Regions from separate parts of the Acidaminobacter sp. QWL-03 genome, predicted to be linked through region 2. Evidence: riboswitches for the same ligand, from Rfam matches in the RefSeq annotation. Region 2 holds a riboswitch; the other holds the start of a gene.

Region 1 (18,811 bases), 1.4 Mb from region 2:
ATAATAGGTACCTCCTAATTTTTTAGTCTTAAACCTTGGCAATGAAAATAACATAGACTTTTAAAATCAGAGGGCCCAACTGAACGGACACCAATTCTAAAACCATTTGTCAAATCATTTGCTCTTCATTTAAGCAACAACTCATACTAACACGCAGAGACCACAATGTCAAATGTTATTTTCAATGTTTAAATCAAGGACTCCAAAGCCTTAAGGAACTGATCCATCTCTTCGTCCGTACCTATGGAAACCCGCAGATGATCGTCGATGAGCGGCTTCTTGAAATAGCGCACCAGGATTCCCATTTCCCTCAGTCCGGAAAACAGTTCTGCTGCCGCCTTGGTCTCATGGCTGATAAAGATGAAATTGGCCTTGGATGGCACCACCTCAAAACCCATTGTCTTCAGTCTGGCGACAACGCGCTCCCGTGTGTTGATAATCCGGTTTCGAGTCTCATTGAAGTAATCGTGATCCAGGATCGCAGCCTTGGCGCCTGCCATAGCAATCCGGTCCATGGTGTAGGAGTTGAAGGAGTTTTTGACCCTGTTGAGGCCGTCGATCAGCTGATCGCTGCCTATGGCGAAACCGACACGCAAGCCAGCCAGGGATCTGGATTTTGACAAGGTGTGAACCACCAGCAGATTATCGTATTTAGGCACGAGATCTACCGCAGATTCACCGCCAAAATCGATGTAGGCTTCATCCACAACGACCACAATGTCTGGATTGGAGGCGACGATCTGTTCAATTTCAGCTTTAGTTAAGGCGCGGCCGGTTGGGGCGTTGGGGTTGGGGATGAGGATCCCATCGGCACCCAAATCGCCTTTGGAAGCCAAATCCAAGTAATCATCCACTCTGACGGAAAAATCTTCAAGAAGCGGAATTTCCCTGTACTCCGTCTGGAACAGATTCGCGTAAACCGGATAAAAGCTGTAGGTAATATTCGGGAACACAATATACCGACCGGTGAAATACGCAGGAAACACAAAGGCCAGGACCTCGTCGGAACCGTTGCCCATAAAGACATTGGTCGCGGTGAGGATCGCCGACTCGCAGTCCATTAGGCTGTTGAAGTAGTCCGCAATGGTAACGCGCAGATCCGTCGACTCCGGATCCGGATACAGCCGCAGCTGATCCATGGGTACACTTCGAATAGCCGCCTCTACCTTTTCGGAAGGCGGATAAGGATTCTCGTTGGTATTCAGTTTGACATACTTTTTATCTTTCGGCTGTTCGCCGGGAATGTAGGGCTCTAGACCAAGTGCCAGCTGGCTTAAGAAATTTTTCATACAGAACCGCACCTTTTCTGTTTTTTAGCATCTTACCACGCCTTCAGTTCACTCGTCAATCGCCTTCGTCTCAACCCTGACCATGAATTCATAGCCTTGAGGGACCTCACCCGGCACATCCTGGGGTGAAAAGCTGTAAATAGCCTGTCTGCCGTGGTGCCTGACCGCCATATCCAGGTGCAGCAGCGCGATCCCAATATCGATCTGATTCATCTTGCCATAGAGAGCCCCGCGGAGCATATTGAGCCTTTCACGGCTGAGGATCAAGCCCTCAGGAGTCCCACTGACAAACCAAGGCTGGGAGTTTGAGGCGGATGGTGCCAGTCTCACCGCCTCCACCAGCGCGTCATGACCTGTCACACTCGACATTTCGTGGGGCAGCTTTCGCTTAAAATCGTCAGGCCGTTCTCTGTGAACGGGCTCATTGGGCGCGCCAAAAGCGAGCATGATGACAAAATCAAGCCCATTCTGCTGGAGTGCAACCTGCTTACTGGGTTTCGCCATCCCCAGCCAGCAGCTGCCCAGCGCTTTATGGGACAAGTACAGGTCAATTTGCTGGAGCAGATAGCCCGCATTCATAAGATAATTAGGCTTTGCCTCCGAATAGAGGCAAATATAATGTGGGGCTTTGATAGGCAGGAGATTTTTGACATCACCGGCACTCAGGTAAGTGAATTCGTACTTGATGTCATCAATCAATGGCACCGCCGACTCGGCGAAAGCTTTGACCTCCATCAGTACGGACTCTGGCAATGGGGTTAGATCAAACCTGCGTACAGATTTTCGCTTGTAAATATTTTGGTAGAGCTCCTGGTTAATCATAGTAAGCCTCCGCTTGACAATATTGTTTGTTGAATCAGTTAAATGTTGCCTGACGCTTAAGATGAAAAGCGGGATCAATAGGCCAAAGGCCGCTGACGCCCTCATCCACACACTGTTATTTACCCCAAGCTTCTTCTAGGGCCTGCAGAAACACCCGGATAGGCTGAGCGCCCGAAACGGAGATCCGGTCATCAATTAAGAAGTTCGGCACGCTTCTGATCCCAAGCTCACGGGCTCTTAGCTGATCACGGCGTACTTCTTCTCCAAACTGACCTGTGCTCAGCACCTTCTGAACCTCTTCCCCATTCAGCCCTACTTCCTCTGAAAGGGTCATCAGAACTTCATGGTCGCCTATATTGAGGCTTTCTGTGAAATGCGCCTTCATCAGTCTCTCAGTGATTTCATCCATCAGATTGACTGTTTTCGCATAATGCGTCAATCTATGGGCATCGAACGTATTGGTTTGGATTGCCTCTTCCATATGATAGTCGAGTCCCATCATTTTGGCCTGCATGGTGACATTTTCAATGTTTGCCTTCGCTGCTGCCTTTGTAATATTGTATTTCACCACGAGGTGATCTACAAGATTGATACTGACATCCCGCCTTGAGTTGGGATCCAGTTCAAAGCTTCTAAACACGACGTCAACTGCTTCCCGGTGCTCAAATTGCCTCAGGGCTTCTTCAAACCTTCTCTTACCCATATAGCAAAAAGGACATACAAAATCAGACCAAATTTCTATTTTCATTCTACGCTTGCCATCCATAATTTTACTCTCCTTCACCCTTATAATATTTCTTTGACCCTTCCAACCAGACCATTCTCAAGCATAACTTTGATGCCGTGGGGATGCGCTGGTGATTTCGTCAGGATCCGCTGGACGACCCCCTCAGTCAAAGCACCGCTGCGCTGATCCTGTTTTTGGACGATCCGCACTTTGGAACCTATTTTAATCTCGCTTTTACTATAGTTTACCATATTTAGATCACAATCCTTCTCTTCTCCAATTCTCAAGCCAATTTCACACTAAAGGAAAAATGGTGTCAATGTGAAGTCAATGACTGACTTTCACCGGCACCATTCTCAAATAGGTGGGCACTGATCCTCTTCCTGAATCATGAAGGGGCGTCAGAAGGTGTCACCCTCAAACCCCCTCCATGTCAAGAATGATGGATCTATTTCTCACGCATATACATCATGTCCAGGTTGATCCAGTAATGCATCTGATCTTCTTTGACATTGACATTGAAGTCAATATTATTAAAGACCAGCAGCACTTCAATTTCAGGGCTCTCTAACTTATGGCTCATTTCTTCAAGGGTTCCTTCATTATAAGATCGAGAACTCAGTTCGTAATTTGCTGAGATACGGTCAAAATAAGCACGCATGCTCTCTTCCAGAATAACCTGATCATTTAGCATAATTTCAAGGGTTGGCATACCGCTCATAGAGTCGACAATCCAGTTGATTTTGTAGGTTCCCCTGTCGCCTTCCACTACAGTGACTGCGCTGCCAGGTACCTTTCCTTCAACATTTTGAAGTTTGACTGCCCAGCGGTAGTCCTCAATCTCAAAGGCGCCATTCGCCAGCATGAGAGAGACCCCCATAACTTCCTGAGGCGCTTCTCCAAAGTAGTCTTCAGGATCCGGCCAGATCTGTTCGAATCCCAACTGTGTTTTAAAACTATTAGGTTGGCCAAGTTCTTTGCTGAACCACGCAGGGAGTTTCGCACTCTCTGCGTAGGCAAGGAAGGTGACCGAATCCGTAATAGCTTCCCTTACGGATCGTTCAGGCTCTTGTACCGCCGGCACCAGTGCACCGTCCCTCAGAATATTTTCTGAAACCAGCAAATTTTCCAAACGGCTGATTTGAGATCTGACAGGCAGGGAATGATAGCCCACCAGCGGTAATACAGACACCAAAGCGGCCCCTGAGACCAAAAGTGCAATCAGCACATGGGCTTTACCCTTCCTGAGAATTAAAAGCACCACCGCTGCCACAGAGACAATCCACATGAGGAGGAAAGAATACTCGACGCTTTTCATCCCAAAGCGATTCAGCTGTACAATCAGTGCCCAAGCCTCAAAGGCGAGGATCAGGAGCGCTGCAAACGGATAGAACCTGCGATAGAATTTCGCCAAATTCGACGTATTGTGGGTCACCATAATATGAAGCCAAATGCCCCCCACCGCATAACTGGTAGCAATCCCGGCAAGCCGCATGAAGGATGCCCCCTGGCCGGCTACGAGCGTCTTTCCAGTCCAAATCAACAGAACCACGGTCAGCGCCAAGGCTATTGGGATCATGATAAATTCAAACAAGACTTCAATAAACCGTGGCTGCTTCTGGAGATTTTCGCGTCTGTCGTCGACTACACCCTTCCTGAAGTCCGGAAAGTAGCCCACAAAAATGGTATAGGTCAGGAACCCTACTATTGTCCCAATATATTGATAGACCTTGCTGCTCATTTGCCTGTAAAGCAGTGCCTGGACGGCCCCGGCCACACCGGAGGTGCCAGCCATGATGACCGCGCCATAGATCAGCGCAATGAAAAACGCCTTATGCGTCATTAAAAACGCACGGGAGAAGTCCGACTGTTCCTTGGGCTTCGCCGCGAGAATAATGAAACTGAGCACGCTGACCGCTATGACCACGGAAACACGGGCAGCCGCCAAGCCGGAAACTCTGACGATCATATTTGCCCAGCGGTCCGGCTCACTGCCGCCAAAGAAATACAGCAGCAGGAACGTTACAATGACTGAAGCCACACCCAGCAGGTTCGCGATTAGAAACGCCTTGGCAGTGTTAAATTTGACCTTTGCCGCCGTTATGGCCGCAAGACTGAAGATGGCACCTACCGCAAAGGCGAGATGCAGACAGTTGAACAGGAAATTGTACGCTTCCTGTTCAGGCCAATCCAGCTGAATCCGGATCATGGTGACCACGGCGAAGCCCACGGCGCTGGCAATGGACGCTGGAAAAGTCTTGAAAGTTCCGATTGCACTTTCGAAAACTTTAGAGATTGAACGGGTAAAAGCACTCATTATAGTCACCTCCAATAAGTTTAAACCTATAAGCAAAATTGGATAAGACCGATCCACGTGACAACGTTCATTAATAATCGTTATCACTTAGTTGTTAGACTCATAATTGCTCATTTTTGTTCCTTCCAGTCCAACAGAAAACCGACCTACAAAGGTCGGTTACGCTGCCGGCTCCCCAAAGATCAAGCGTCCAAATAAGACTTTGGTTCACAGCCTCCTTATGTAACTGGCGCTTCATAGAAAGCGTGGATCTCATGATATATATACCATTTTTGATCGCCTTTAATCGTTTTCAGAGCATTTTGCCGATGGTCGCAGTTCAAACTACCCGCCAAAGCAAGTGTCACCGCTGCCGCCAGCCGGCTGTATGCTTCCCCATATCAGGCATTAATAACTTCCCTCGCGCAGCCAGTCTACCCACTTCGCCACGTCCCGCTTGCCCTGAACATAGCCCAGCAGATAGCTCGCAGCAAGTTTTTCATAGTCCGTTTCACGGTTGGAAATGGGCATCTGATCCGGATAGACCAAAAAGGCCTTGCCCTCCAACTCAAGCTCTTTAAGTTCTTCAAGGGTCCTGTTGTAAGTGGCGCAGCGGTCAAACATGGCCTCGACCACCAGCGGATACCGACGATAATAGGATTTAATCAGACCGCCAAACTTCGGCGGTTTTTTGCTGTACCCTTTTTCACGTGTCAGAATGACAAAGAACTTCTTAAAGCCATCCTGCTTCGCAATATCCAGTGCAATTCCCCCTCCGGGGCCTATGCCGCCATCCACCAAAACCTGACCGCCAAAGCGGGTCGGAGGCATAAAGATTGGTATAGACGAGGAGGCTCTGACAATTTTCATCAGGTCATGGATCTCATGAATATCCTCATTTTTAAACACCACAAATTCGCCGCTGTCTCGATCAAACGCCCCAATACGAAGTCGCGCGCTGTTTCTCTGAAAAGTCTCAAAGTCAAAAGGCAGCGCGCCGCCCCGAACGGGTGTCTGCTCATAGATATAGTCCGACCTGAAGTAACCCTCGCCTTTGAAAAAAGACTTCCAGCCGCCAAACTCCGGATCCCGCACCAGATCCACAAAGGAGCGCTTCGCACGCTCAATGTCCCTGGACAGGTAATTAACGCTGTGACTGGCACCGGCCGAGATCCCTGCAACATAGTCAAAATAAAGCTGATTTTCCAGCAAGTTGACGAGAAAACCGGCCGTATAGCTGGCCCGCATGCCTCCGCCTTCAAAAATCAACGCGGTATCTTTGATATTGCTTTCCAATTGATCTAATGGTTCTTCTTTATTGGTCATAAGTCGTCAAACTCCTTACTCAACAGCAAATGCTATGCCCAAATAAGCGCCGGTTACGGACCCCGGATTCACGGCAACCTCCAGCGGTGTTCCCGCTGCTACAACCTGACCGCCTTGTGCGCCACCCAATGGTCCAAGATCAATCACCCAATCCGAGGCACCGACCACCTGAAGATTGTGCTCGACGAGGACGACGGTATTCCCGGCCTCCACCATTCGGTTCAGGATCATCAGAAAATTCTCGACATCCAGGGGATGAAGTCCCGTTGTGGGCTCATCGATCAAATAAAGGTTGTTCTTCCCCTCACTGGAAATCAGCTCCTTGGCCAGTTTCAGCCTCTGGGCCTCGCCGCCGGAAAGGGTCGTCAAAGTTTGACCGAGCTCCAGGTAGCCAAGTCCCACGTCATCCAGCAATGTGAGAATCTTGAGCAGCTTGCCGCGGTCGTGGAACAACGCCATAGCCTCGACGACCGTCATCCTGAGCACAGCCTTGATCGAGTGTCCCTGATAGGTCACAGACAGCACTTCCTCATTGAATTGATTGCCGTCACACACCGGGCAGACCACATCAATATTTTCAAAAAACAACATGTTGCTCTCTACAAAGCCCAGTCCTTCGCAGTGCTCACACCGTCCGCCTTTGGTGTTGAATGAAAAATGTCTGGCATCCAGCCCCTGAGCCTTCGCCGCTTCGAGGGCGCCAAAGATCTTTCTGACTTCCGAATAGAGCCCGGAGTATGTCGCGACATTGGAGCGCTTCATGCGCGTCACTGGTGTCTGTTCTACAGTGATGATCTCATCAAAGACCTCTGTGCCCGCAACTTGGTTTTCATTTTGGCCGATGGTGTCACCACCTTCAGCTGAGGCAGCGATTTGAGCAACGGAACCATCGGCAGAGCCCTTGTCTTTCAACCGATCTGAAGCCCCAGCCGCCAGCACCTCAAAAATCAGCGTCGACTTCCCCGATCCGGAAACTCCGGTGACACACGTGAGACAGCCTACAGGAAAATGGACGTCCACCTGCTTTAAATTAAAACGCGTCGCATTCAGAACCGAAAAATAGCCTTTGGCCTTCCGCTTCGGCACTGTCAGAACAGGCCTCTCCCGGTTCAAATAGCGACCGGTAACCGACTTGGGCTGAGCCAGAAGCGCATCCACCGTGCCAAAACCCACAACCTCGCCGCCCAGCTTCCCTGAGCCCGGTCCAAGATCCACAATATAATCCGCCGCCCGGATCACCTCCGGGTCATGTTCAATGACCAAAACCGTATTGCCAAGGTCTCTGAGGGATTTCAGCACTCTGAGAATGCCCTCCGTATCCTTGGCGTGGAGGCCTATGGTCGGCTCGTCCATGATATAGATCAGCCCGGACATGGTAGAATCCAGCACCGCGGCCAGTTTGATCCGCTGGCCTTCACCACCGGACAAGGTCATAGTCTGACGGTCCAGGGACAGGTAGCCCAGGCCCACCTGGACAATCCGCCGAATCTTGGTTTCAAGATCCAGAAGATAGGGCTCAATCAGGGTCTTTTCTCGCTCACCCAGGCTTTCTCCAAGGCGTGAGAGCCATGCCCGCAGCGCTTCCAGGGATAGGGTGGATAGTACCGGAAGCCGGGTCTCAATGACGGTCGCGTTTCTGCTGAGAAAAGTGAGCTTCTCGCCGTGGCAAGCCTCACAGGTTTCAGAGTGGAAATAGGGATCCAGAGCCTCCGTGAGACCGCCCTTTTCGGAGAGCCGCCGCCAAAGGGTGGTCAGGACGCCTTCAAATCTGCCCTCCGTCACCTTCTTGGGCACCGGACGGTCGGGATACAGGCGCCGGACCTCGTCGCTTTCTGCCCCGTACAGCAACAGCGCCAGTTGCCCGGCGCTGAATGACCTAACGGGTTTCGCGTCCGTCGCCTCAAGGCCATAATAACTGAAGGCCTTGTTCAGGGAGGCTATTTGATATTCCTTAAAAGCGTGATCCCAAAAAACCACCGCCCCCTCTTCCAGGGAAAGCGAACGGTCGATGACCCGGTCCTCAGAAATCCGCAACACCTCGCCGAGGCCATGGCACGTTTCACAAGCCCCCTCACGGGTATTCGCCGAGAAATGAGAACGGGTCAGCTTGTCCATCTTATGACCGCACTGACTGCAGTACATGTAAATTTTGAATCCTTCCTCGATCTTGACGAATTCTTCCTTGCATTCTGACGCTTTGATCAGAGCACCGCATTTTGGGCAGGTTCTTTCGGCCAGTTTTTCGTAAACCATTCTGAGGTCAGTGTAGATGTCCGTCACCGTCCCAACCGTGGAACGGGGGTTGCGGTTGTAGGCGCTTTGCGTGATTCTGACAGCGGGGGACAGGTTTGTAATGGTGTCGACCTTGGGCTTCTGAATGCCCTGATAACCTATGGCCTCTAAATACTGTCTCTGGCATTCCTGATACAGGGTTTCAATAGCCAGCGTCGACTTCCCCGATCCGGAGAGACCCGTAAACACCACCAGCTGATTCTTTGGAATCTCAAGGCTGATATTTTTCAAATTGGCTTCCCGGGCACCCTCAATTTTAATCCAGCCGTTCATTTACAACGCCTCCTGCAAAGCCTCGTTTATTAATATCAGAGCGTTTCCACTTCCAGCTTGATGCCGTTGATTTCAACGTCTTCGTCCACTTGAATCAGCAGGCACTTGCGTCCTTGTCTGTCCACCACCTGCCGAAGCAGATCCAGATTTTCCGGACTGATGACAATGTCCGCCGTGGAAGTTGAAATCTTCATGGACTTTTTCCTGTATCCCGGCACCACGTTGGCGGGCTTGAAATGCGTCGCGTCACCGGCGATCTCGCTGGCGACCACATTAAAGCGCGACGTGTCAATGCCATTGCCTTTCAAGACCTTTTCCAGGGCAGCGAGCTCGACCACAGGCACCTCTTCCTCTGCCTGCTCCAGAATCGCCATATCCACTGTCTCATAGATGTTTTTCACGACTTCCGCCTTCGCTTTATCCCCGACCATGGCCTTGATGAGGGTGTCGAACTGCTCTTTTTCCTCTTTCGCAGTACGAGTGTAGCCCGCGTCCAGCACGAAATCGATCAGGCCTTCATTGAGCTGATCCGCCTTCGAGGTGCTGTAAATCACCTTATTGACGTCCACGGCATCGTCCGTGATCGACGGAAACATGAAACCCTCGAGGGGCACATTCAGATTCAGAACGGCATTCAGGTCGTGGTTCACCGTAAATCGCCTGTCTCTGTAATCAAAACGCACCGACTTTTCGCTGCTCTCAATCTTATTGATGCTGCACAGGATGAACTTCATCTTATAATCCGTGTCCCCTGCGCCGCTATAGTCCTCTTCGCCAAAAGGCGTGTCCTTCCTGGAGGGCTTCAGATACTCTGCCTTGATGAAATTGGCCACCAGGTCCCCGTCATAAACTGCGCTTCCCACTATTTTCTCCATGATCTGAACCGCCTTGGCCTCAAAACCTGCCATGGTATCGTCCAGCAGCATGTCATACAGAAATCTTTGCCCCAGGGACTCCGCTGCCGGAACCGGATTGAAGGGCAGATCGAAGAGCTTCACGTCCATAGCCCCCGTCAGCAGCTTTTTAAAATTCGAAAAATATAAGTCTTGCTCAGCCTCGTCACAAGCGGAAAACATTCCGGCTTCATGGTAGATGATGTCCTTGGATTCCCCCATGGCGAACACGCGGCCAAGGTGTGTTATGGTCACTTTGCCATCCTCTTTGAGCTGTCGTTTGAATGCGGCTATGTCTTTTTTGTTCATGTTGTCCCTCCACTGGATGAATCTTGCTCACCTAATAATATACCACAAAAAAAGAAATTTAGCCGATGGTGGTCAATCCCGACACCATCGGCTAAATTCTAAAATTATTCATCTGAAAACCGGTACCCCACGCCCACCTCGGTCATGATAAACCGGTGCTTGGCGGAGTCCTTCTCAATCTTGCGGCGCAAATTGGCCATAAACACGCGCACGCTCTTGGTGTCGCTCTCATTTTCATAACCCCAGATCTTTTTCACAATATAATTGTGGGTCAGTACTTTGCCGCGGTTCGCGATCAAGAGCAGCAGAAGTTTGTACTCGAGCGGGGTCAGGTGGATTTCCTGACCATCGATTAAAACAAGCCGCTTTTCGAAATCCACATGAAGGTAGTCACAGATGAACTCCGTCTCCTGGGAGGCTCCAGAGCCAGCGGACAAATACCGCTCCGCGACGCGGATGCGGGCCATGAGCTCGCCCATATGGAAAGGCTTTGAAATATAGTCGTTGGCGCCAAGGTCCAGGGCTTCGATCTTATCAAACTCCTGTCCCCGGGCGGAGACGACCAGAATAGGAATATCGGAGAATTCCCGAAGGGCTTTGATGATCTCAAGGCCGTCCTGATCCGGCAGCCCCAGGTCCAGAAGAATTAAATCCGGCCGATGAGAGGAAAACAAAAACAGCCCCTCCGCCGCCGTCGACGAGACGAACACATCATAATTACTTTTCACGAGCGAAACAGCAATAAAATTGGAAATATACTGATCGTCCTCAATAACGAGAATTTTAGTTCTATCCACCACAGATCACGCCCCCAAAGCCTGCACTTCGATATACCTTTCCCGGAATAATGTACAGCCAGTGACATTGCCTTTTATATCTACTCTTCCAGCGGCAAAGTGAACATCAGCCGCGTGCCCTTTGGCCAGTTTGCTTCCGCGCTTATAGAGCCGCCGTGGGCTTCGACTATCGCTTTACAAATGGTCAGCCCCAGGCCAATGCCGCGCTTGCCGTCCGTCACACCCTGGTCCAGCGTCACAAACTTATCAAATAATTTATCCTTGATATTGCTGTCAATGCCATTGCCTGTATCTGATACCACCACTTTGATGACCTTCCTGCCCTCAAAGACCTCCAGCGCAATCTCGCTGTCAGGGGGCGTGTGGCGAATCGCGTTTTCGAGAAGATTGATCAGCACCTGGACAATCAATTTTCCATCCATAGGTACCATGACGACCTTCTCAGGCAGGTGCACATTGAACTTGCGGCCTTTGATGTGCCGTTCCACATGGGAAATTGCCTCACTGACGACGTCATCTATAATTTCTCCGTTTTTCTTCAGGACGAGTTTTGACTCATTGATTCTGGTCATGTTGAGAATGTTCTCGACCAGGTTGGTCAGCCAGAGTATTTCCTCACTTAAATCCAAGGCCAATTTTTTTCTTTCCTCATCCGTCAGCTTTTCATAATTGTCAGCCAGCAGATTGCCGGCGCCCAGCAGGGCAGTCAGAGGACTCCTCAGATCGTGGGCGACAGACCTAAGGAGTGTTGCCCTGAGCTGCTCCCGTTCCATGGCCAGTTTGATATTTTCCTGTTCATTGTAGAGATTTTCCCTGTCCAGGGCGATCCCCAGCTGAGTCGCGACCGAACTGGCGATCAATTCGTTCTGCTTGTCCATAATCTCCTCAGCATTGAAGATTTGGATCACGCCAAGGTTGCCTGCAGCACTCTGAATGGGAAAGGTATGTGAGGGGATCCTGTATCCATTTGCTGCCTCAGGATAGATGCCTCCATTCCGGTCCAATTTTACGACGGACTCACACCCCAAAAACTCCTCTATAAAGGAAAGACTCCGCATGACAATGTTCTTTTCACCACTGACGAGCAGAAAGCCTGCTGCGATCTGGTACAGGATCATGGAGGTTCTTTCATTCTTCTCGGCAATCAAAATCTGCTTTTGAAGTCTGGTGGTCATAGTCCCAGAGACTATAGCCGTTATAAGAAAAAATACAAGTAATATAATGTCTGTGGTGTGAGTCATGACGAAGGTAAAACGCGGTTCCGTGAAAAAATAGTTAAATGCCAAAAGACTGGCAAAGGAATTGATGATGCCCCAAATAAAGCTGCTGGTCAAAGTGCTCGAGAACAGAACCCCGAGCAAATACACCATGATGATGCTTTCTTTGCTGATGCCAAGAAAGCTCATTCCCAGCGACACCAAGGTAGCGACAATAAACACCAAGAGTGTTTTCAGCGCACAGTTTAATGGTTTTTGCTGACTTGCTGCGATCATGTGATCACTCCCATGGCACTAGTATATAGGTTAATTTAAGTCTGTCCAAGCCCGTTTACAATATTCAGCAGCACCGGATCCCGGTCCCCCATCACAATCCAGTCCACACCCTGATCTTTAAAAACGCTTTGGTAGACATATTTGCTGCAGCTGGCGATTGTTTCCACACTCGGCTTTAATCTCTTGGCACGATGACACAGCAATAAATTGTCCAGATCACTGTCAGAAATGGCCACCACGTGGGTGAACGGCAGCAAATCCTGTATATTCCCATCCGTGGTCTCCACGTGGGCGATCCCCTGCTGGTCCAGCTCCTCCAGGATCGTTCGGATGGCCTCCTCATGTCCGACCTCTTCACTATAGATCAGGACGGTCGCCCGCCTGACTTTTTCCAGGTGATCGACTACGACAATGTCCTCCAGCGCGACATCCAGCCGTTTCATAACGCGATATCCAAGTACACTTAATCCCAGCATCCCTAGTGTAATGATGACATCCAGCATAAACTCACCTTCTTCTCCATGATTTCTAACTTCATCATAGATCACCCGGCATTAACATAGTGTTAAGATGCCGGGGCAGGTGTTAATTTTGTGCAAAGATCTCAAAAACAAATTGCTGCCGATGGTCACGTAAAAAACCATCGGCAAAAACTTCAAATGTTGCTTGGATTACCAAGTGAATTATGCTATAATTGATTTATAATTGTATTGAATACACATTTGTTTATTTCAGTACAGCAAATCTTACTTATGGAGGAATCTCAAAATGGCAGAAAACAAAACACTCAAAAACCTCATGGAAGCCTTCGCAGGCGAGTCCCAGGCAAACAGAAAGTACCTTTCCTACTCAAAGAAAGCGGAAGCAGACGGCAAAATCAACGCTGCTAAGCTCTTCAAAGCCGCTTCCGACGCTGAAACCCTTCATGCTCTCAAGCATTTTGAGGTCGCAGGCAAAATCGGAACAACTGTCGACAACCTGAAGGATGCCGTCGCCGGAGAAACCCATGAGTATCAAAATATGTATCCTGATTTCATCAAGGAAGCTGAGGCTGAAGGCAACAAGGCAGCGCTCCTCTCCTTTATGTATGCCATGAAGGCGGAAGAAGTCCATGCCAGACTCTATCAGGAAGCCCTCGAAAATCTCGATGAGGCAGAAGAGATCTTCTACTATCTCTGCCCAATCTGCGGCAACATTGAAAAGTTCGTACCTGAAAAATGCAGCATTTGCGGCGTTCCAGGGGCGAAATTCATTAAGTACTAAGAATTTCAACACTTACTAAGCAGAAAGTGGATTAGGTTGTACACAATCTAAATCGTTTTTAGTTACACGTGAGCCGAAGGTTGTTGTATACACGACCTTCGGCTCTTTTATTATCTCTATTCGTCTGCGCCACCAAACCCTCGAATCGCTTCCAGAAATAGGTGGCCGTAGGTTTCGAACCACTAGCGTTGCATTAAAATCTTGAACATTTAATTCCAAATATGGGATAAATAACTTTATGTGAATGTAAAAAAACCTTATAATAGAAATGTACAGGCGTTGCACCGCCTTGTCTGTGACCTCGTACAAATCTAATATAAGGAATGAACTTATCATAGATTATACTACGAAAACCACCATTTTTGAATTGTTTGAAGTGATAAATTCTAGTGAAGTGCGAAAGATTTTTAAGAAGCACAAGTGCAATCGTTATGCAAAGAAGCTTAAAGCGCATCAACTCATCGTTTTGCTTATTCTCGCTCAGCAAAATCAATGTACCGGAACCCGAACCGTTCAAACCAGCTTTGAGTTCAATCGCAAACTCAGACGATATCTGAAACTTGATTCGATAAGCCATACTCAAGTCTTCAGAAGGCTTCAGAGCTTTCCAATCGCTGCTATTGAAGAAGTTTTCAATGTAGTGGTGAAGCGACTTGGCAGCAAGTATCGTCAGAAAATTTCAAAGTCACTTCACGGATTGAATCTCATTGATGCAAGTACAATCACCAAGTCATTAAAAGGCATGGAATGGGCCAAGTTCAGGAAAAGTAAAGCAGGGATCAAACTTCATTTGTCTTTGATGTACCATGATGAAATAGCCTATCCCAACAATGTCTTTGTCTCCAAGGCTAAAGAACACGATGTTGCCTATCTGAAAGATCTAGTCGTCGTCAGTAAAGACACCATCAATGTTTTTGACCGCGGATACGTGGATTATCAAGCCTTTGATCAATTTTCTGATGTGGGGGTTTTATTTGTAACACGCCTAAGGGAAAACGCAGCCACGTGGGTGATCAAACGTTATGAGGTGGATGAAAAGTCAAAGGTTGTTTATCACGATCTTGTGACCGTAGGGTGTGGAGCAAAAAAAACCAAGAATGCTTTTCGTTACATCCAACTTCGTGATGATGACGGAAACCAAGTTCACTTCATCACAAACGTGATGGACAAGACACCGGAGGAGATCGGGGACATCTACAAATTACGATGGCAAATAGAGCTATTTTTCAAATGGATCAAGCAAAATCTGAAGATAAAACACTTTTATGCGACTTCAGAGCAGGCTGTCACTGTACAAATTTTCATAGCTTTGATCGCTTACTGCCTGTTTCGTTTAATCTCGGCCAAAGTTGACCCTAGAGTCTCATTAAGAAAGATTAAAAGCGCGGCAATGTCAGCGCTATTTGATCCATTCCGAGACGTTGTTGAGCAAATGATGCGAATAAGCCCTCACTAAAGTTGTAAAACGATTGTTATAATATGGAAAAAAATCACTGTACAATGGGGTCACCTTGTTAAGGTGTTCGTCATTTCAACAGGAGACTGAAATTAATTTCCTGTATACAGGCAATATGGTATTTAATGGGCGATTCGTCATTTTGACATCAATTCTATTAACTTAATGCAACGCTAGTGACTTTTTATTTATCGTTATTAATTCAGCGGACTATGCGTAAATAAATAAAAGCCTTGCATCTCACGCCGCTTATGCTATACTAAGTTGAACGCTTGCCCAGCGTGGCTGATCTCCTTTGGAGGTCAGCCGTTTTTAATTTTTGCATATTTTTGTTTGGTGACGCGGACAGTTATCACTTTGGGGACGCGGACAGCTTTCAACTTGGGGACGGGGGTGCGGACAAAAACCTGGACTATGAAAAAGTCAGGAGTTGTCCGTATGTATTCGTTGGAAGTTAGGAAAAAAGTAATCGAGTTATACATCAAGTACGACAAGTCTGCGGCCGCTGTATCAAATGAGCTCGGTTTTCCATCGTGTAGAGTCATCCGGAGATGGTACAAAGACTATCTAAGGGGTCAATCAATCGGAGACGAATGGGGGAGGAAACCTAGAAAGGTCAAGTATTCAGTAGAGCAAATGGAAGTAGCCGTTAATCATTACCTGGCGCACGGGAGAAATCTTTCAAGAACAGTAAGAGCTTTAGGCTATCCATCCACGGGCAAATTAAGACTCTGGTGTGATGAATTGAATCCAAATGATCGCAAAATGCACGTCAGTAGTATACAATGCACTCAAGCGCAGAAAAAGGAAGCCGTCGTAGAACCCGACACGCCGTGTGTCAGGGCGACGGATCTCGGAGATAAGCACAGTGTCGGCCGAAGAACTAATTATAAACACAACGGTGTTCTGCTCGCTAAGGAGTATCCAATAATCATGTTGAAAGTTGATGATAAACTCCATGAAGGCAAGCCCCCTGAAGGAACAGAGGCTCTCTTGGTTGAAATCGAATTGCTAAAAAAACAAATCAGGAAATTGGAAATTGAAAAAGAACTCATGGGAGAACTCTCAATAATTCTAAAAAAGAACCCGGGCGTCGATCCGAAGAAATTGACAAACAAAGTGAGAGCAACATTGATCGACGCCCTAAGAAATAAATATACCCTTAAGGAATTATTGAAATATGTTGATATACCAAAAAGCAGTTATCATTATCATCATCAGATTGCATTGATGCCTGAGAAATACGAGAATATCAAGCTTCGAATTATTGATCTTTTTAAAGAAAACCACGGAAGATTTGGATATCGACGGATTAACGAACTCCTTCAGCAGGAAGGCATTCGTGTTTCGGAGAAGATTGTGAGACGTATCATGTCAACATTAAAACTTGTTGTTTTCGGGAAAAAGAAGCGAAAGTACAGTTCCTATTTAGGTGAGATAGCACCTGCAGCAGACAACCTGATTAATCGGGATTTCCATGCGGACGCACCAAATACAAAATGGCTTACGGATATAACCGAGTTTTCAATCCCCGCCGGTAAGATATACCTATCCCCAATAGTAGACTGCTATGACGGTTATATAACGAGCTGGTCAATTGGAACAAGACCCGACGCAGCTCTGGTTAACAGTATGCTTGATCGCGCCATAGACAAGCTACAAGAGGATCAGCGTCCAATTGTCCATTCGGATAGAGGATGCCACTACCGTTGGCCAGGGTGGCTATCCAGAATGGACAATGCAGGCCTGGTGAGATCAATGTCAAAGAAAGGCTGTTCACCTGATAACTCTGCCTGCGAGGGCTTCTTCGGCAGACTCAAGGTTGAAATGTTTTATTATCGCTCATGGGTCGGTGTTAGCCTGAACGAGTTTATGAATATATTAGATGAATACTTAATCTGGTATAACGAAAAAAGAATCAAAATGTCGCTGGGTGGAATGAGCCCGTTGGTGTTCAGGCGAAGCAAAGGACTAGTAGCCTAAACCGTCCAAGAAAACGTCCGCACCCCCGACGCGGACGGTAACACAACTGTAACATTCCGCAGGCTTGGAGGTCTTTTCCTCATTCACCTAATACTCCCAAAAAACTTAAGCCGATGGTCACCCAACCGACCATCGGCTTCATATTTTCCTCACTAAAACTCTCCTACAACCTCAATCCACCCGTTCCAGCACGTACCCTCGCCCGAACAACGCCTCACAGGCCGCTACCACAGCGGGATCAAACAATGTGCCGCTATGGGCTCTTACCTCCGCAAGCGCAGCCTCAATTCCCAGGGAAGGCCGGTATGGCCTATAGGACGCCATGGACTCTACCACATCTGCGACGGCGATGATCCGAGCGCCCAAATTCATCTCCGCACCTACGACACCATTGGGATAGCCAGTGCCGTTCATACGTTCATGATGCTGCAGTACCATGTCCGCGATTGGCCATGGAAAATCCACTTCTTTCAAAATATCATACCCTGCTTGGGAATGTGTCTTCACTAGATCAAACTCGAGATTATTCAGCCTTCCTGGCTTGCTCAGGATTTCCGACGGCACATACATCTTCCCAAGATCGTGCACAATAGCCGCCATCCGGATGCCCTCCGCCTCATCGTCCGACATGCCAAGCTCTCTGGCAATGGCATCCGCCAGCGACGCTACTCTCAGTTGATGGCCGGCAGTGTATGGATCCTTGAGTTCCACCGTTTTAGACAGCAGTTCAACCGTCTTGATCATGGCACTCAACATTCGGTTTGCATATTGGCTGCGTTCTTCCTCAGCGACCAGCCGCTCCATAATATCCGAGGCAAAGACAACCAGAACCTGCGTGCCGTCAATTACCGTCTTAGCGGAATTCAGATCCATACGAAGTGTACTCCCATCCCTTTTGCGGAACTTAAGATCTGAGGACTGAGTCTTTCTCCCATCAAAATGGTCGCGGATATCGCGCACAACCTCATCCCAATCCGTCGCATGAAACATACCGTTCATAGTCATGTGGAGCAGCTCTTCATCGCCATAGCCAAGCATTCTGCAAATTGTCGGATTGACAAACTTGATCTTCCCAGTCGTAATTTCAACTATAAAAATGCCCTCACTCGAGGTTTCAAACAACGTCCGGTATCTGTTCTCTGAATTGGTCAGCATCCGGTTATTCTGTCTCAGTGTCTCCTGGGCCATCTTCATCTCAGTAATGTCCGTAATGGTTCCAATCACTCTGAGGGGGGCGCCATCCGCCGCCCGTCCAAACGCCATTCCACGGTTTAAGATCCATTTCAGGGAGCCTTGCTTGGTTCGAACCTGATGCTCTTTACTGAACTCCAGATCGGTGCCCATCAGAATGCCGTAATAAAGCGATTTGAAAGAATCATCTTCCTCCGACTGAATCACGCTCCGCCAGGAGTTCAGAGTCGGTTCGACCTCCTCTTCCCCAAAGCCGAGCATACGCTTCCACTGACTCGAATAGAAGACTTCATTGGTTACACAGTCCCAGTCCCAAACGCCATCTCCTGCACCTTCAAGGGCAAATCGCCAGCGCTGCTCGCTGTACTTTAGCTCGTTTCTAAGGTTGACGAACTCCGTCA
Region 2 (6,550 bases):
GCAGGAGTGTCGGTTGGAGTTTCAGTCTGACCCTCAGTCCCGGTACCGTCGTTTGTGGCAGCCTCTCGCTGTTCAGTGAGCATGGCTTCGTAGTCATCCGCATAGTCGAGATCCACGACCTGCGCATCATCAATTTCCTCCAGCGCCGAGATGTCCTCCTCAAAGGAGGACAACAGCTTATTCATTTGATAGTCATCATAAGCGCGGACCGCGGAAGGATAGAGAATAATCAGCAAGCCTGCGATGATCAGAAGCGTCGATAGTTTTTTCATGGGGGTGTCACCTCTTTTTCACTATAACGTATTAGACGTTGAAATTATAGATTTGATACCCTGTTTTAAAAAAAATATCCGGGCCACCATTTAGATGACCCGGACGGGAGGTTGAGAAAGGTTTCTCAGTCTATGGTCTTAAGGCTTTAGCCGATGGTTATTCATCAGGCCGCCCCTTGAGGACACTCTATTGCTTGTTGAACTTACTGAAAGTTAAAACTTGCGTTTCATGAACAGTCCTGCAAGAACCAGAAGTGATCCGAAGCCATAAGCGAAGTAAGGCGGAATTTCGCCGGTTTTAGGAAGTGCTGGAGGGCCTTGTGGGACTTTATCTTCGATAACTTCTTCAATGACTGGTGGAGGGCCGAGAGGTGGTTCTTGTGGAGGGATGACTTCGCGGTAGTTGCCGATGGATACTTCTGTGGTCTCATCTTGTACGACTTCTACTTCGATCATACCGTCTGCGTTGAGTGTTGGTGTTGTAATGGTGTAATCACCACGAACTTCTTTGATGAAGTAGGTGCCTTCATCGAGATTCGAGAAGACTGCGTTGCCTTGGCTGTTGGTGGTGGCGGTACCTACTAGTTTGTCATCCTCGCCAAAGAGTTGGAAGAGGATGTTGGAGAATGGAAGGTCACCAGTGTTGAAAGTTTTAGAATTGTCTACATCGAGGAATTTGAAGATTTCGATGCGGCCTGGGTCAGGGGTGCGACTTGTGGTTGTTGTGGTAGTTGATGGTGTGTAAACTCGCAAGCTAATGGTGTGATCATCTTTTATATCAGTTGTTTGATCTGAATGTGCTGTCGCCTCATTGTATACCTCTTTAGCTTTCAGATCATTTTCAGTTAGTGTATAAATACCAGTGAAAACGACTGGATCATCACCAACTTCAAGCACAACTGGGTTACCAGAAACGGTTACTTTTGGATCAGTAACATGAACATTAGTTAATTTAACATTTCCTGTGTTTGTTACTGTGAAAGTGTAGTTTATTGGTTCACCTACATTAGCATAGCCATTGTTGTTTGAGTCAACCCATGTGCCGTTTTTTACAATGGATAACGCTGCACGTTTCACAAGTGGGACTGTAACATCATCAGTCACCGGATCAGTTTGTGATGAATCTGCTGAGGCGTTATTGTAAACGTTGCCTTTTTCAATATCAGATTGCTTCAACGTGTAAGAAGCGGTAAATGTTGTCGCATCTGACTCGTTGACGTCAAGGCTGATAGGTCCGCCTATTACAGTGATACCTTCAACTAATTCGGAAACCATAACATTGGTTAGTGTTACGTTGCCTTTGTTTGTTACAGTAAAACTGAAGTTGATCATTTCGCCTGGATCAGCTTTTCCGTCCTCATTAGCGTCAACCCATGTACCTGATTTGATAAGTTCGAGAACTGGTTTTTGAGGAAGGGTTACAGTTTCTTTATCAGTGTCTGAAATAGATTCAATAGAATCCGCTGTAGCGGTGTTATCAACCTTTCCAGCATCAATGTCGGCTTGAGTGACAGCGTATTTAGCTGTGACAGTTAAAGATTCGCCTACTTGTAGTGTACTTAAAGGGAGCGTGATTGAACCGCCAAGCATTGGATCATTTAGTGTAATTCCAGTGAGCGTGACATTACCTATGTTCATGATTTCAAACACGTAGGTAATAAACTCACCAGGGTCGGCAAAATCGTCGTTTCCAGAGTTGAAAGTACCGGTTTTTGTGAGGCTAAGTTGTGGGTTCAATACCGGAGGGATGTAGTTGTAAGTGTTGGTAACAGTAGCTGATTTACTGTCACCAGCTGTAATTGTTATTTCATTTTGAGAATAGGATACATTCCAACGTGATCCTGGATCTTCTTCGGATATCACATATTTTCCTGGGAGCAGATTATCCCATGTTAACTCTTGATCATCTGCAGTAAAATCTTTTGTTAGACCATTTGGATAAGATGCACCTTCAGAGATGCCGGTTAATTTAATCTTGAACAAAAAAGTGAGGTTAGAAAGATCAGCATTTTCAATAGCTGTGATATTTTTTGTTATTTTGATTTCTCCTGTGGTAGGCGGAGTGTTCGTGATTTGAATTGTTGCTGTGTCAGATGCAGTATCATAGTTGCCATCATCATCATAGGCAATAGCTGTAGCGGTGTTGATATGATCTGCACCAGCACTGCCTAATATTAATTTGTTATTTGCAGTAAATGTGTGTGATTGACCTTCCGTCAGCCAAATTTCTTCATCACCTGTTGACCAGCTATAAATTGTACCTAATTTATCATCGTTAACAGAGGTGATTTTAACCGATTCGTCTCCATTATTTGTCACTGTGAAAGTAAAGTCAACATACTCACCGGATTCGAGAACGCTAGTACGGCTAGCAGTTTTTTCTAATGAAATGTCAGGCAGAACATCTTCAAAAGTAACAGATTCTTGATCTATCGCAATATCAAAGTTGCGATATTCATCGTATGCAGTAGCGGTTACTACGTTAATGTGATCATTGCCGAAGTTGCCTGAAATGAGCTGATCATTAAGCATAAATGTGTGGGACTCACCTTTTTCGAGCCAAATTTCATCGGCGCCTGTTGCCCATTCATATATTGTGCCCAGTTTATCATCAACAACAGTAGTGATTTTTACTTTGTTTTCGCCTGTGTTGGTGACTTGGAATGTGAAATCAACATAAGCTCCAGTCTCTGGGACTGAAGTTGGGGAAGCTGTTTTAGTGATTTCTATTTGAGGAAGGTAGATGCCGAAATAGTGACTTGGATCGGAGTCGGTAACTTGTTTGCCTGTAGTCGGATCGCCAGTTACCTTACCGATATTCACATATTGACCTGCAGTAGCTATACCTGTTGCAATACCAATCATAGATTCGCCTGGTGTGAGTGAGGTTTTTGGAAGAGTTACTTCAACTCCTTGATCATCAGTAACCTTAATGTTTTCAATAGTTACATTACCTATATTTGTCACTTCGTAGGTCCATGTAACCACATCTCCAACTGGTATCATAGGTCCAGTAGTAGTGTCTGCATCTTCTCCGTTAGTGAATTTCTCAATATCAATTGCAGGAGTCGGTTCAAAGACTCTAACACCCCATTCTTCAAAACCAGAGTCGTTTGCAAATTGTCTTCCAAACTCTGTAAATAGCACAACATATTTACCATCTTTGTTTTCAAACAATGTTTCTGGTATTAAGACTCTATAGTCTCTTTTACCACTACCTGTATTTGCTCTATAGTCCATTTTTATTGAGTTATCGCCTAGATCATAAACAATACTGGCGTCTGTGGTAAAAGTATATTCTTCATCGTCATAATTCGTGATATTTGGTACATCAGTCAACCAAACTTGAAACTTATCAAGGCTGATATACCATTCTGGACCACTCCCCGGTTCGTTAAGATCTAATTGAAACTCTCTATATAACTTCTCTTCATATACAATTAGTGGCACATTACTGAGCAAAAAAGATCTATTGAACTGTGGAGAGTTATCTTCATCAAATTGAACCTTTCTTAAGTCGCTATTATAACCCTTTTCAATACTCTTATTTGAATTAGTACGCAAAAATGAAGAAAATGTGCCACTACCTGCTGCAGCGTTTGATTGAAACATTTCCCATATTGCATTATTAATGGTTTCTGGTTTAAGTATCGGTCTATCTGTTGTTAAATCATAATTAGATAGAGCCCAGGTTGAAGGATACGCTGTAAAGGTTGGTAAAGTTAGTAGTAAAATTAGAAGTATTGACAAAAATCTACTTTTTTTACTCATTTCTCTCACCTCTCTAAATAATTTGAAATGCCTTAAATCTCTCTCTGGATGGTTCCTCTCTATATTTCCGATTGGGTCGAAGTGGAATGGTCAGTCTTCTTGAATTTCTGTAAACAAAAAGACTGCCATGACAGCAACAGGTTCGTTGTGCATAGCAGCCGGACGATCGTAGTCTATCCCTTAGACTCCTGGCTTTGCGTCCCCGTCTTTCGACGGGTTTGCCCTTGGTATGCGGTTCGGAGTAATGAATTCTGTGTTTTCAGCAGAAATTATTGTGCAACCCCCTCCTTATTTTTCTTATTAGTTCAGCCATTTAAGGTTTGATATTATATTATGTTAACCAACATAAGCATTTCCAATGGTTCCACTGATTAAATACCCTTTTCTCAAAATCTCATGCATCAAATATAAAAAATAATAAATTTAAATTTGTGTTGATAACAAAGTGCTGTGACGCTTATGAAGTTGAAAAACTATGGTATTTACTACTTTCGTCCTTGTGAATGAAAATTTTGGGGTCGTTCAGAATATTTTGAAATCTTTTTGAAACTATTTTGGGAGGATGTTACAGGACCATCGGCGGGGAGGGGGTGAAAGGAGGGGGGGTAAATCAGGTTGGAGAGGTGGATTAATGGGCAGACAAAAACCGGACCATCCAAGGACGATCCGGTTTTGGGGTTTTCTTTTCAATACTGGTATTTCAGGAATGCTCCTGCGAGGAGGAGCAGGGTGCCGAGGAGATTGAGCATGCCAATCTGTGCTTCACCGGTTGGTGGGAGTTCATTTGGCGGCTCCCAAGGGGGAGCGCCTAATGGCGGCGGATCTTCCTCAACGATTTCCGTATCAGGTGGTTCATCAGGCGGACCCAGTGGTGGATTAGGCTCCGGCGGAACGTCTTCCGTCGTAGTGTCCCTGTAGTTGCCCACGTTGAAGGTCAAGGCCTGAGTGGAGTTGATGGAGATTGGCGGGGAGAAACCATCGGCGGAAAAGGATGGGGAAGTGATGGTGTAATCGCTGACTTCCCGCAGATAGTAGGTGCCATACCTCAGGTTGGCGAAGGTGAGGTCGCCCGCGGCGCTGGACTTCTTGGTGTGCAGCAGGGTGGTCTTGTCCGCGGCGTAGAGTTCGAAGGTGATGTTTTGCATATCGAACTCGGAAGGGTCCTGGAGGTTGTTCTGATTGGTATCCAGGAACTTGTGGACGCGGATTTCACCTTTTTTATCCTGTGGGTTTGACGGTGGATCTGGGTCACCTGGTGGGTCTGGATCTGGATCACGCTTGTTGGTGACGGTGACCTCGATTGTCGTTTTCGGATTACTTTCGCTAAGTGTAATCGTCAGCGCGCCGTCGGTGGTCGTGTCGCCGGACTGGATGCTTTTCAGGGTGTAACCTTTCGGAGCATCCTCGGTGATCTTGTAGATACCAGGAGAAAGGTTGTTTAAGGTGACGGGAGTGCCGTCGCCTTTTAAGACGTGGGTGTGTGTAGAATTGTCCGGGTATTTGATCTCAATTTCAAAGGTGTCGTTGGTGCTGATGGTTTTATTATCGGTGTCGACGACTTTTTTTGTGAGGCGGAGGCTCCAGATTTTTGTGATAACCGTGGCATCTTTTTGGTTGGTGACGGTCACGTGGTGATCGAGATCATCTTCGCTAATAGTGATCTGCAGATCGTTGGTGGCGGTCAGTGTGCCGGAGGTGATGCCTTTAAGGGTGTAGTCGGTTGGAGCGGCCTCGGAAATCGTGTAGGTGCCAAGGGACAGGTCGGTGAATGGTGGGGCGGTGCCATTGCCGTTGATCATGGCCGGGGTAACAGTCTTGGTGCTGTCTGGATGTGTGATGGTGATGATGAATGGGGTGCTGTCTGTTGTGAGTGGTTCGCCCTCTGAGTTTTCAACGATTTTTTGTATAGTGATTGAGCCGGTCGGGGTGGTTTTTGGTTCGCAGAGGGTGAAGGTGATAAAGCCGTACCATGGGCCTTTGTCCGGTTTTATGATGTCACCCGGGTAGGCGGTTTCGGTGCCGGAGACCAAGTGGAGGACCAAGTACCTCGTCAGGCATTGGCCGGGGGCGAGCTCCGGAAGGGCCAGGTCGATTGGACCTATGGTGAAGTCGGTGGCCTTGTCCAGGTCTTCGTTTTTAAATGGCGCATGACCGGGATTCAGCCGGTTGGTGGGTTCCTCATCCAAGATGTAGAGGCTGTATTCATCCGCCGGCCAGTCGGGATCCATGGTGACATGGAGGGTCAGCATGCCGTCGTCGACAATGACGCTGGCGGTGCCGATCGGTTGATCCTGGCCGGCAAAGACCTGGAAGGTGCCTTGGAAGTCGTGGGTCTCATCTGCCATGGAGGGGACGCTCGTGATGATCATGGCAAGGATCATCATGAGGCTGACAAGGGTCTTTACTTTTCTTTTGATGCCTGACATTTTTCTCACCTCTCTTGTGGTCGGCACCGGGAGCTATTGAATTAGGTTGTGTACAATTGAATAAAAAAAGACTGCCATGAC

What was found. A riboswitch is a leader RNA that binds a small molecule or an ion and turns the genes downstream of it on or off. The one in region 2 is predicted to bind cyclic di-GMP.
Region 1: linked by a shared signal. The riboswitch ahead of AC4PHM_RS01440 (hypothetical protein) and the one ahead of AC4PHM_RS12035 (DUF7507 domain-containing protein) in region 2 are both predicted to bind cyclic di-GMP.

The regions. Positions count from the first base shown of each region.
Region 1 covers NZ_CM178752.1:319,175-337,985, reverse strand. The annotation lists gene AC4PHM_RS01465 (cold-shock protein) at 1-5, opposite strand, end outside; gene hisC (histidinol-phosphate transaminase) at 189-1,289, opposite strand; gene AC4PHM_RS01455 (nitroreductase family protein) at 1,338-2,111, opposite strand; gene AC4PHM_RS01450 (DsbA family oxidoreductase) at 2,227-2,877, opposite strand; gene AC4PHM_RS01445 (YwbE family protein) at 2,898-3,089, opposite strand; gene AC4PHM_RS01440 (hypothetical protein) at 3,287-5,155, opposite strand; cyclic di-GMP riboswitch class II at 5,301-5,382, opposite strand; gene AC4PHM_RS01435 (patatin-like phospholipase family protein) at 5,543-6,460, opposite strand; gene AC4PHM_RS01430 (ATP-binding cassette domain-containing protein) at 6,476-9,025, opposite strand; gene AC4PHM_RS01425 (DUF4317 family protein) at 9,061-10,227, opposite strand; gene AC4PHM_RS01420 (response regulator) at 10,332-11,024, opposite strand; gene AC4PHM_RS01415 (sensor histidine kinase) at 11,105-12,517, opposite strand; gene AC4PHM_RS01410 (NAD-binding protein) at 12,553-13,020, opposite strand; gene AC4PHM_RS01405 (rubrerythrin family protein) at 13,286-13,780, shown strand; gene AC4PHM_RS01400 (IS4 family transposase) at 14,157-15,236, shown strand; gene AC4PHM_RS01395 (IS3 family transposase) at 15,675-17,219, shown strand; gene AC4PHM_RS01390 (PAS domain S-box protein) at 17,391-18,811, opposite strand, start outside.
Region 2 covers NZ_CM178752.1:2,571,363-2,577,912, reverse strand. The annotation lists gene AC4PHM_RS12040 (class D sortase) at 1-272, opposite strand, end outside; gene AC4PHM_RS12035 (DUF7507 domain-containing protein) at 486-4,043, opposite strand; cyclic di-GMP riboswitch class I at 4,194-4,276, opposite strand; gene AC4PHM_RS12030 (MSCRAMM family protein) at 4,730-6,469, opposite strand.